DNA from 2 places in the Marinoscillum sp. genome. Region 2 is predicted to be linked to the other one. Evidence: riboswitches for the same ligand, from Rfam matches in the RefSeq annotation. Region 2 holds a riboswitch; the other holds the start of a gene.
What was found. Region 2 has a riboswitch for thiamine pyrophosphate ahead of ACO067_RS14065 (TonB-dependent receptor). Riboswitches for the same ligand answer to the same signal wherever they lie in the genome.
Positions count from the first base shown of each region.

Region 1: linked by a shared signal. The riboswitch ahead of ACO067_RS12230 (class I SAM-dependent methyltransferase) and the one ahead of ACO067_RS14065 (TonB-dependent receptor) in region 2 are both predicted to bind thiamine pyrophosphate.

Region 1 is NZ_CBDDJZ010000001.1:2,855,110-2,859,539, reverse strand. It holds gene ACO067_RS12250 (hypothetical protein) at 1-64, opposite strand, end outside; gene ACO067_RS12245 (RNA polymerase sigma factor) at 143-643, shown strand; gene ACO067_RS12240 (hypothetical protein) at 636-1,049, shown strand; gene ACO067_RS12235 (TonB-dependent receptor plug domain-containing protein) at 1,080-1,613, shown strand; TPP riboswitch at 1,719-1,814, shown strand; gene ACO067_RS12230 (class I SAM-dependent methyltransferase) at 1,873-2,598, shown strand; gene ACO067_RS12225 (AIR synthase family protein) at 2,602-3,663, shown strand; gene ACO067_RS12220 (thiamine phosphate synthase) at 3,660-4,301, shown strand; gene ACO067_RS12215 (Trm112 family protein) at 4,298-4,430, shown strand, end outside.
Region 2 is NZ_CBDDJZ010000001.1:3,241,358-3,245,787, reverse strand. It holds gene ACO067_RS14065 (TonB-dependent receptor) at 1-2,287, opposite strand, end outside; TPP riboswitch at 2,352-2,461, opposite strand; gene ACO067_RS14060 (AAA family ATPase) at 2,477-2,995, opposite strand; gene pnuC (nicotinamide riboside transporter PnuC) at 2,988-3,596, opposite strand; gene guaB (IMP dehydrogenase) at 3,684-4,430, shown strand, end outside.

The sequences.
Region 1 (4,430 bases), 390 kb from region 2:
TAATGCGCTGAATGGTTCGCTCTTCACGAATAGTGATGGGAAAGTCTGGTCTTTCATTTTCCATAGATTAAAAATAGTCCATTCCAGAGATTATTTCAGCCGTGCTGTTATACCTAGTTCAAAATGTCGTTATTACTACCAGATGAACGGAGCAAAATTCAGACAAGACATTCTTCCTCTTACCCAAAAGATCTATCCAATGGTCTACCGAATGCTGGGCAATAAGGAAGACGCTCATGACGCAGTACAAGAAGTAATGCTGAAACTCTGGGACAAACGTAAACAGCTCAATAATCACCCAAACGTAACTGGTTTTGTGCTGCTGACCGCCAAAAATCATTGTTTGGATTTACTAAAAAAACGGCATCCCTTGTTTGTGAATGCGGCTGACTATGAATCTGCGGACCACCACAATTCACAAAAAGAAATAGAATGGAAGGAGCTGAATGGAATCATCCGAGAGATGCTAATGGAGCTGCCTGAAAGTCAGCGTGAAGTGCTCGCCATGCGTGACCTGGATGGATTGGAGTATTCAGAAATTGCTGATACAACAGGTTTAAAAATCGAACACGTGCGGGTCTTGCTCTCCCGGGCACGAAAACAGATCGGGTCAAAACTCAAAAAGATCTATAGCTATGAGTGATAAGGACATCTATAAAAAATACCTGGAAGGTGAGTCTTCCATTCCCGAAGAGGAAATACTGCTCAACTCTGACCAAGCAGAGCCAGCCCTAAAGCCATGGGCAGATTACATCAAAGGAAACAAAGTACAAGCACCTGATGGAATGGAGGATACCATTTGGCGGTCCATTCATCAAAAACGAAAAGAAAAAAAACGATGGATCTATGGGCTGTCTGGGGCTGCAGCATCGATCACCATCATTCTGGGTTTTTGGTTCAGTACTACCAGCGAGTCTAGTGAGATGAGCGTCAGCCAAAAAGAAGCACTACTAAACGATGCGAGAGCCATGTTCCAGACCAAAGAAAACGATCAAAAAGAAATTCTCTACAGCGATGAGCTGATTGAAATATATGTAGCTACGAAGTAATCCAATTGTTAAAAACGAAAACGAGTAAAAATGAAATATGCAATCATAGTAATCAGTTTATGGACTTTGTCTTTGAGTTCTTTGTATGCTCAGGAGCCAAGTAGTGACAAGGAAAATGAAAAAGAAGTCAAGGTCAGTTTAAAAGATGGTGCCAAACCAGATATCTACATAGATGGCAAAAAGTATGACTATGAAATCATGGAACTACTAGATCCAGATAAAATCAAAGCGATTAACGTCATCAAAGGGGATGAAGCAAAGAAAGAATACAATGCGCCAAACGGCGTAATCCTCATCACCACCAATCGCGAAAATCCTTCCATAAAAGTGGACATCAGCAAAAGCGATGATCAACAGGACACCAAAGTGATGATTCGCAGTGGTGGAAGTGATGACCCTTTGGTAATTATTGATGGCAAGGTTTCATCCAAGTCCAATCTGGACCAACTCAAACCGGATGAAATTGATGTAATAGAAGTGGTAAAAGGTGAGAAAGCGGCTAAGGAATACCAGTCTGCCAGTGGGGTGATCATTATCACTACCAAAAAGAAAAAGAAGAACTAAACAACTATCTAACCCTCTACAAGCCTACTTTTTGATCGACAGGTATTGTTAGAGGGTTAGATACTTTTCGTCTTCCATCGATTCTTCCTTACCTTTGGAGAATCAGAATTTACAAGGGGGTGCTCCTCAAAACAGGAGCTGAGATCATACCCGTGACCTGATCTGGATAATGCCAGCGTAGGAATTGTAGTCATCACCAAGTGATATATAATCTACTATTTTCAGGGCATTACTCAGGTTTTCAAAAACTGAACGACCAATGAGTAATATTCAAACAAAACAAAAGTTTGACGTGGCTACCGGCGAGCTGCGCAACTGGCAAGGACGTAAGGAGTGGTTTTTTAACCGTGACGACACGGACCACTATGAGGACTATTACGAAGGTCCCTACAAACGACAGGAAGTTTGGCAAAAAAGAACCCTGGAGCAACTCATCAAAAAGGATACGCGAGTCAAAACACTGCTAGAGTTTGGGTGCGGAACAACTCGATTCACCAGGTGGTGGCATGAGATCGGCATTGAAGCAACCGGTGGAGATATTTCTCCTTTCATGCTGGCGCAAGGTGTGCATCTGTTTGACGGAGATCTGGTGCTGGCAGATTCTCATCACATGCCTTTCAAAGACCACTCCTTCGATGCGCTGGCATTCGTCACTACGTTTGAATACTACAAAGATCCAGTGGCAGTCATTCGAGAGGCGGTTCGGGTAGGTAAGTACGGTATCATCATGGGCATGATGAACCGAAATACCCCGAAACTCATCCGCCGCAGGGTACAGCAAGCCTTCAACAAAAACAATTACTATGTCACTGCCAATTTTTATACTCCGAAAACACTAAAGGAACTAGTGGCCAAGGCCCTACCAGACAGAGATTATACCATTAGCTGGAGTGCAACCGGACTTCCAAAGTGGTTTCCAACTCAGCAATGGCAAGTTCCTTATGGTGACTTTTTCGGTTTTCACATTCAGTTGAACGACGTATAAGTAATGGGAGCATTTGATTCCAAAAGTGGTAAAGTAGGTGAAATTGATTTCAAGGAATTATTGCTGGGATCACTCGGGGCAGAGCGTCCTGAAGTAATCCATGGGGCCCAGTTTGGAGTGGATACGTCCATCATCGATTTGGGAGGTGGGCAAGGTCTGGCCATATCCAGCGATCCGCTCTCACTCATTCCATCCATGGGTATGGAGGTTTCAGCCTGGCTCTCCGTACACCTGTTGGTCAATGATATGGCCACTACGGGCTTTTGCCCGCAGTATGCACAGTTTGTGCTGAACTTGCCCACCAGCTTATCCAAAGAAGATTTCTCTTCCTATTGGTCACACATACACAGCTTGTGTAAAAAGCTGGGCATAAGTATCACCGGGGGCCATACTGGTCAAATACCCGGTCAGGAATCGACCATATCTGGCGGGGGTACTATGTTCTTACACGCTCCCATCCATCAAATGATCACTAGCAACCGAGCCCAGGCAGGTGATAAGCTAATCATGAGTAAAAGTGCCGGACTTTCTTCTACTTCGCTATTGGCTATGGCGTTTCCAGATTCGGTGTCTGATCAACTAGGAAGTGAAATTCAACAAAAAGCCGCTGCTAACTTCTGGCAACTTTCAGCTCTTCCAGAAGCACTGACTGCACGCAGGGTTTTAGCCAATGACGAGCTTCACGCCATGCACGATGTGACAGAAGGTGGGATCTTGGGCGCTCTCTACGAACTGGCACGCGCATCAGAGTGTGGATTTCAAGTAGACCTGAAGGCCATCCCACTTTACGAAGAGGCACTATCTGTGGCTGAACTTTTTGATATCAACCCATTAAAATCGATAGGAGCAGGATCTATGATTTTTGCTGTCAAACCAGGAAGTGAGCAAAAATTAATTGCTTCATTAGAAAAAGAAGGAATAGATGGTGCCGTGGTGGGAGAGCTTACCGATGAGTCTGTATTTCAATGTACGGACTATCAAAATCAAGAGAAAAAATATCACCCCACAGGGATAGACCCGTATTGGGAAGCTTTTTTTACAGCGTTGAATAAAGGATGGAAATGAGACGACTACAAGGAATTTATCTAGTGATAGATCCCTCTGCCGAACATGTGCTGGATCAACTATCCAAAGCTTTGCTGGGAGGCATTGACCTGATTCAGGTTTGGAACCATTGGCCAGCAGACTTTAGCATTCATCAAAAGACGGCTCTCATCCATCAAATCAAACAACTTGCTGGGATACATAACGTTCCCGTGCTGATGCATGACGACTGGAAATTGTGTGTGGAACTAGAACTGGATGGCGTTCACTTCGACAAGCTCCCAGTTGACTGGCCTGATGCCAAAGAATATACCAGAGATAAAATAACTGGACTCACTGTGGGCAACGATCCACACACTATCGAGCTGGCCGAAAAAGAAGGATTTTCATATCTCAGTTTTTGTGCGATGTTTCCCTCCACATCTGCTGGCAACTGTGAAATAGTGACACCAGAGTCGGTTAGGAAAGCTCGTGAGATAACGTCACGTCCCCTATTCCTGTCTGGGGGAATAAAACCCGAAAACCTGGAACTACTAAGAGGTCTGGACTTCCAGGGGGTAGCGATCATATCAGGAATAATGAGTTCTAATGACCCTGAAACTGCCGTTAAATCATATAGGAATAGACTAAATAAAATACAAAAGATACCAACAGCATGAGAAAAGCATTACTCGATAAAATGTGCTGTCCATTTGACAAACACGATCTTCAGGTCACCATTATTTCGGAAATTGACGAGGAGATCCATGAGGGTATTATGTTATGCCCGGACTGTCAGCGTTACTTTC
Region 2 (4,430 bases):
CTACTTTTAGTGCAGTAGAATAACTCACCAATCCATCACTGACAAAGTAAGAGTCGATAGCCCGATCATTATTGCTGGTATTATCCAGGTATTGTTGACCTACATATTTACCCATCAATTGTATACTGAGTCCACTTATCGGCAGGAACTCTAGCTGCCCACCAGCTATTACACTTGGTGAAAATGCAATGTCCGTGTTCTTATGATCAATTGTGATGACGTTGTACTCAGAAAAATCAGCACCGTAATCATAGACCACCTCCGTGAAATTGGCAATCTTGTTCTGGCTAAGGGTTAGGTTACCTCCGAAATTAATCTTTTCTGATAGTTGAAAACCACCAACTAGCTCTACTCCCATACGGTAGCTATCATCCACATTCGTACGGATTCCTGAACCCACATCATTCAGTGCGCCGGTAAGTACCAGCTGATTTTGGTAGTCCATCAGATAGTAGTTGATCGAAAAAGACGATGTGGAAGTAGTTCTTCGATAACCAACCTCTATGTTATTCAAGGTTTCGTGTTCTGGAGTTTCATTATTAGGCGCATCCACAAAGTCGTTTCTTACTGGCTCTCGGTTACCTACCGCATATGAAGCGTAAACATTGGAATAGGCATTGATAATGTAAGTACCACCAAACTTCGGATTGATGAAGGTATAGTCTCCTCCAGTGTCGATATTGCGTAGATCACTATCCACTCCCTTGGTTTTATAATTAATCCTTCTCAATTGTACATCACCAAATAAATTTAGATTTTCAGTTAGCTGATAGTTTGCTTTGGCATACAGGTTAAAATCCGACTTTCGTCCATAGTTGTCATAGTACCTGTCACGAATTTGTGAGTTGCTGGCGTACTCTGTCCAGATGATTTCTCCAAAATGATCTCCATCATAATAGTTCCACCCTCCTCCGAGTGTAACGTTCCAGTCGTTATCGGCATAGTTCACCGAAAAAACCGTTCCATAAAAGTCATTGTCCAACCAACGTCTGCGAATGAGATCTGTAGATGCAATAGTGGTATCTGCCACTATCAAGTCTTGCAATCCATAATCAGCAAAATCATCCTCATTTCGATATTGCTCAAAATACCCTTCACCATGCGTATAATGGAGAGCAACCGTGGCATTAAAGCTTGGACTAAACGTATGACTTAAATGTAACTGATAGTGATCCTGGCCATAGTTGTCCACTTCCTGATCGTAGAGATAGTAGTTGAACCTTCTATCCGAGTTGTATAGGTTGTCGATTTGCTGCTGCGTGGAGTATTCTCCGCCAAAATCAATTAACTCCTGTAGGTCTTCATCATCACCAAAGAGTTTGGCTCCTGGTGTACCATACCATGACTGATAGGTCACTTCCTTTCCCGCAAAGGTCAGTGCCTTGATAGTCGTCTTTTCTCCATAGTATCCACCAGATAGGAAATAAGACCGGAGATCTGATTCGGCCCGATCAATGTACCCATCAGAAGATATTTTAGACAATCTCCCTTGAAAAGCCCATCGATCATTCATCAGTCCAGTATTGAGTTCTACCGTATGACGCCAGGTATTAAAAGAACCGAAACTATAGTTGATCCGGGCATAAGGCTCCTGAGACGGCATATCCGTTTGTAAGTTGACCGAAGCTCCAAAAGCAGCGGCTCCATTGGTAGAAGTACCTACTCCTCGCTGTATCTGGATATTATCTACAGAAGAGGTGAAATCTGGCATATTGACCCAAAAAACACCATGTGACTCAGAATCATTGAGCGGAATGCCATTCACTGTGACGTTGATTCGGGTAGGGTCACTACCTCGTATCCGAATCCCAGTGTAACCAACTCCATTCCCAGCATCAGATGTCACCACCATGGATGGTGTGTACCGTAGCACAAATGGAATGTCCTGGCCCAGGTTACGCTCCTCTATTTCTTTGGATGAAATATTCGTGAATGTGGTAGGTGTATTGTCGTTGGCTCGCGTGGCATATACGATGACCTCTTCACCTTTAATCACACTCTCGGCAAGAGCAATATCCAATGATTGGTCTTCATTTATTATAATCTGATCACTGTAGGACTCATAACCGACATATGTTACTTTCAAGGTGTATTGACCCGATGTGATTCCGGAGATGATGTAATTGCCATCTCCATCCGTAGCACTGGCTTTATTCGTGCCTTCCAGCCAGACATTGGCTCCAATTAATTCTTCTCCCGATTTACTCGTGACTTTTCCCTGCAATGAGGATTGCCCCAAAGCACATACAGACAGCATGACTGCTATCAGCATTGTTCCAAATTTCATGTTTATTAATTAACAAATTCAACCATACGGAAAGCGGGGAACTCCCCTACTGGTTATCATACACGGACCTCATTTGGTCCAATCCCTACGCCGGTACTAACCGGATCAGGTCAATGGGTATGATCTCAGCCCGTTAGAGCAAATTGCTCGTGTAAGGCACCCCTTAATGGTTGCAAAAGTAGAAGAAAACTATCGGCTGAAAAAATCCTCTAGCAGATCTCTGGCGGATTTAACCCGCATGTCCTCAATGCCTGATGCGATACCATATGGCAGATCATGCTCTTTGAGGTAGTTTTCATAGATGTCAAAAAAATGCTTTCTAAGTTTTGGGTGTTCACGTTGAGGATCTGGCCGCCAGATCAAATCAATGTTTCCAAGTATATAGAAATCGTATTTTCGGTTAGCCAGCTCTTCCAATATCCATGGATCGGTATCCCCATATTTGTGGTCGCTCCATACCTTCATGACAATCAGATTGGTATCACAAAAAAGATATTCTCCAGCCTCCTCGGCCTTATCATCCTCCCATGCCATCTGACCCTGAGCAATGGCGAGCAAATCTTCCTTATCATATGGCCGATCCAGTCTATCCAGGTAGAATCGAGCGTATTCTGGCACCCACTCCGTTTCATAAATCCTCGCCAGGTGTTGGCACAACTCGCTTTTTCCTGTTGACTCAGGTCCGATTATCGCTATTCGCTTAGTCATTGTTTTCGTATGATTTCTTCCATGCAAAAAAGCCCCAAAACGCCAGTCCAGTAAAGATCAAAAACTGTATAGCTGTGAATGGCAACCCTTTGTACAAATAAAGTGGTACCGAGATAATATCAGTGATGATCCAGGCTATCCAGTTCTCTACTTTCTTCTTGGCCATCAGCCACATTCCCACCAGTGCAAAAGAAGTCGTCACCGCATCCCAATTGGGCACGTCACTATCTGTGTAGGCAATCAGTACATAGCGAATCAGTAAAAAGGAACAGATTAACAACAATATGCTCAAATGATTTTCGCTCCGGCTGTTCCAGGAAACAGGTATCTGCTGCCTGGAGGCATCTTTTGTATGCACCCAGTTGTACCATCCATAAACGCTCATCACAAAATAATAGGCGTTGATGCCCATGTCTGCATATAGCTTGTATTCAAAACACAGATAGACGTAGATCAATACAGAGACAATCCCAGTCGGGTACACCAAAATGTTTTCTTGCTTGGAATACCAAACACTCAACAAGCCGAAAACGACGGCCAAAGCCTCCAGCCAAGTGGTTTCATAAAATTGCTCCAGTACCAAAGAGAAGAATTCGTTCATGCCGTGAAATTATAAATCACTTTTAGTTTTACAATCTTATCAGGACTAGTTAATTTTGCCCGGCAAATAATAACAAATATTATTTGCATGAATTTCGACGACAAATTTCTCTTTGAAGCACTTACTTACGACGATGTACTGCTGCTTCCCGGTTATTCAGAAGTGCTCCCACGAGACACCGATACAACCACCAAAATCACGCGAAATATTTCTCTGAACATCCCTTTGGTTTCTGCTGCCATGGACACAGTAACTGAGGCTAACCTGGCTATTGCTATGGCTTTGGAGGGTGGATTGGGTTTTATTCACAAAAACATGCCGGTAGAAAAACAAGCCGCGCAGGTGCGTAAAGTAAAAAGATCTCAAAGTGGGATGATTTTGGATCCAATCACACTAGCTCATGACAGTGTGGCAGGAGATGCTGAGAAAATCATGCGTGAGCATAAAATCGGTGGGATTCCAGTAGTTGACAGTCATAAAAAACTCATTGGGATCATCACCAATAGGGATCTGCGCTTTCAGAAAAACATGAAACGGCCTATCAGCGAAATCATGACCAAAGAAAACCTCATTACTGCTGAGGTAGAGGTAGGGCTGAAAGAGGCTGAAGAGATCCTGCAGGAGTACAAAATAGAGAAACTTCCGATCGTCGACAAGGATGGCAAACTCACAGGACTGATCACGTACAAAGATATTCTGAAAAACAAAGATCGGCCGAATGCCTGCAAAGATGAATATGGACGATTGCGTGTAGGTGCGGCTGTTGGTGTCACACCAGACATTAGTGATCGAATCCAGGCACTGATCAACGCCGGAGTGGATGTGGTAAGTATT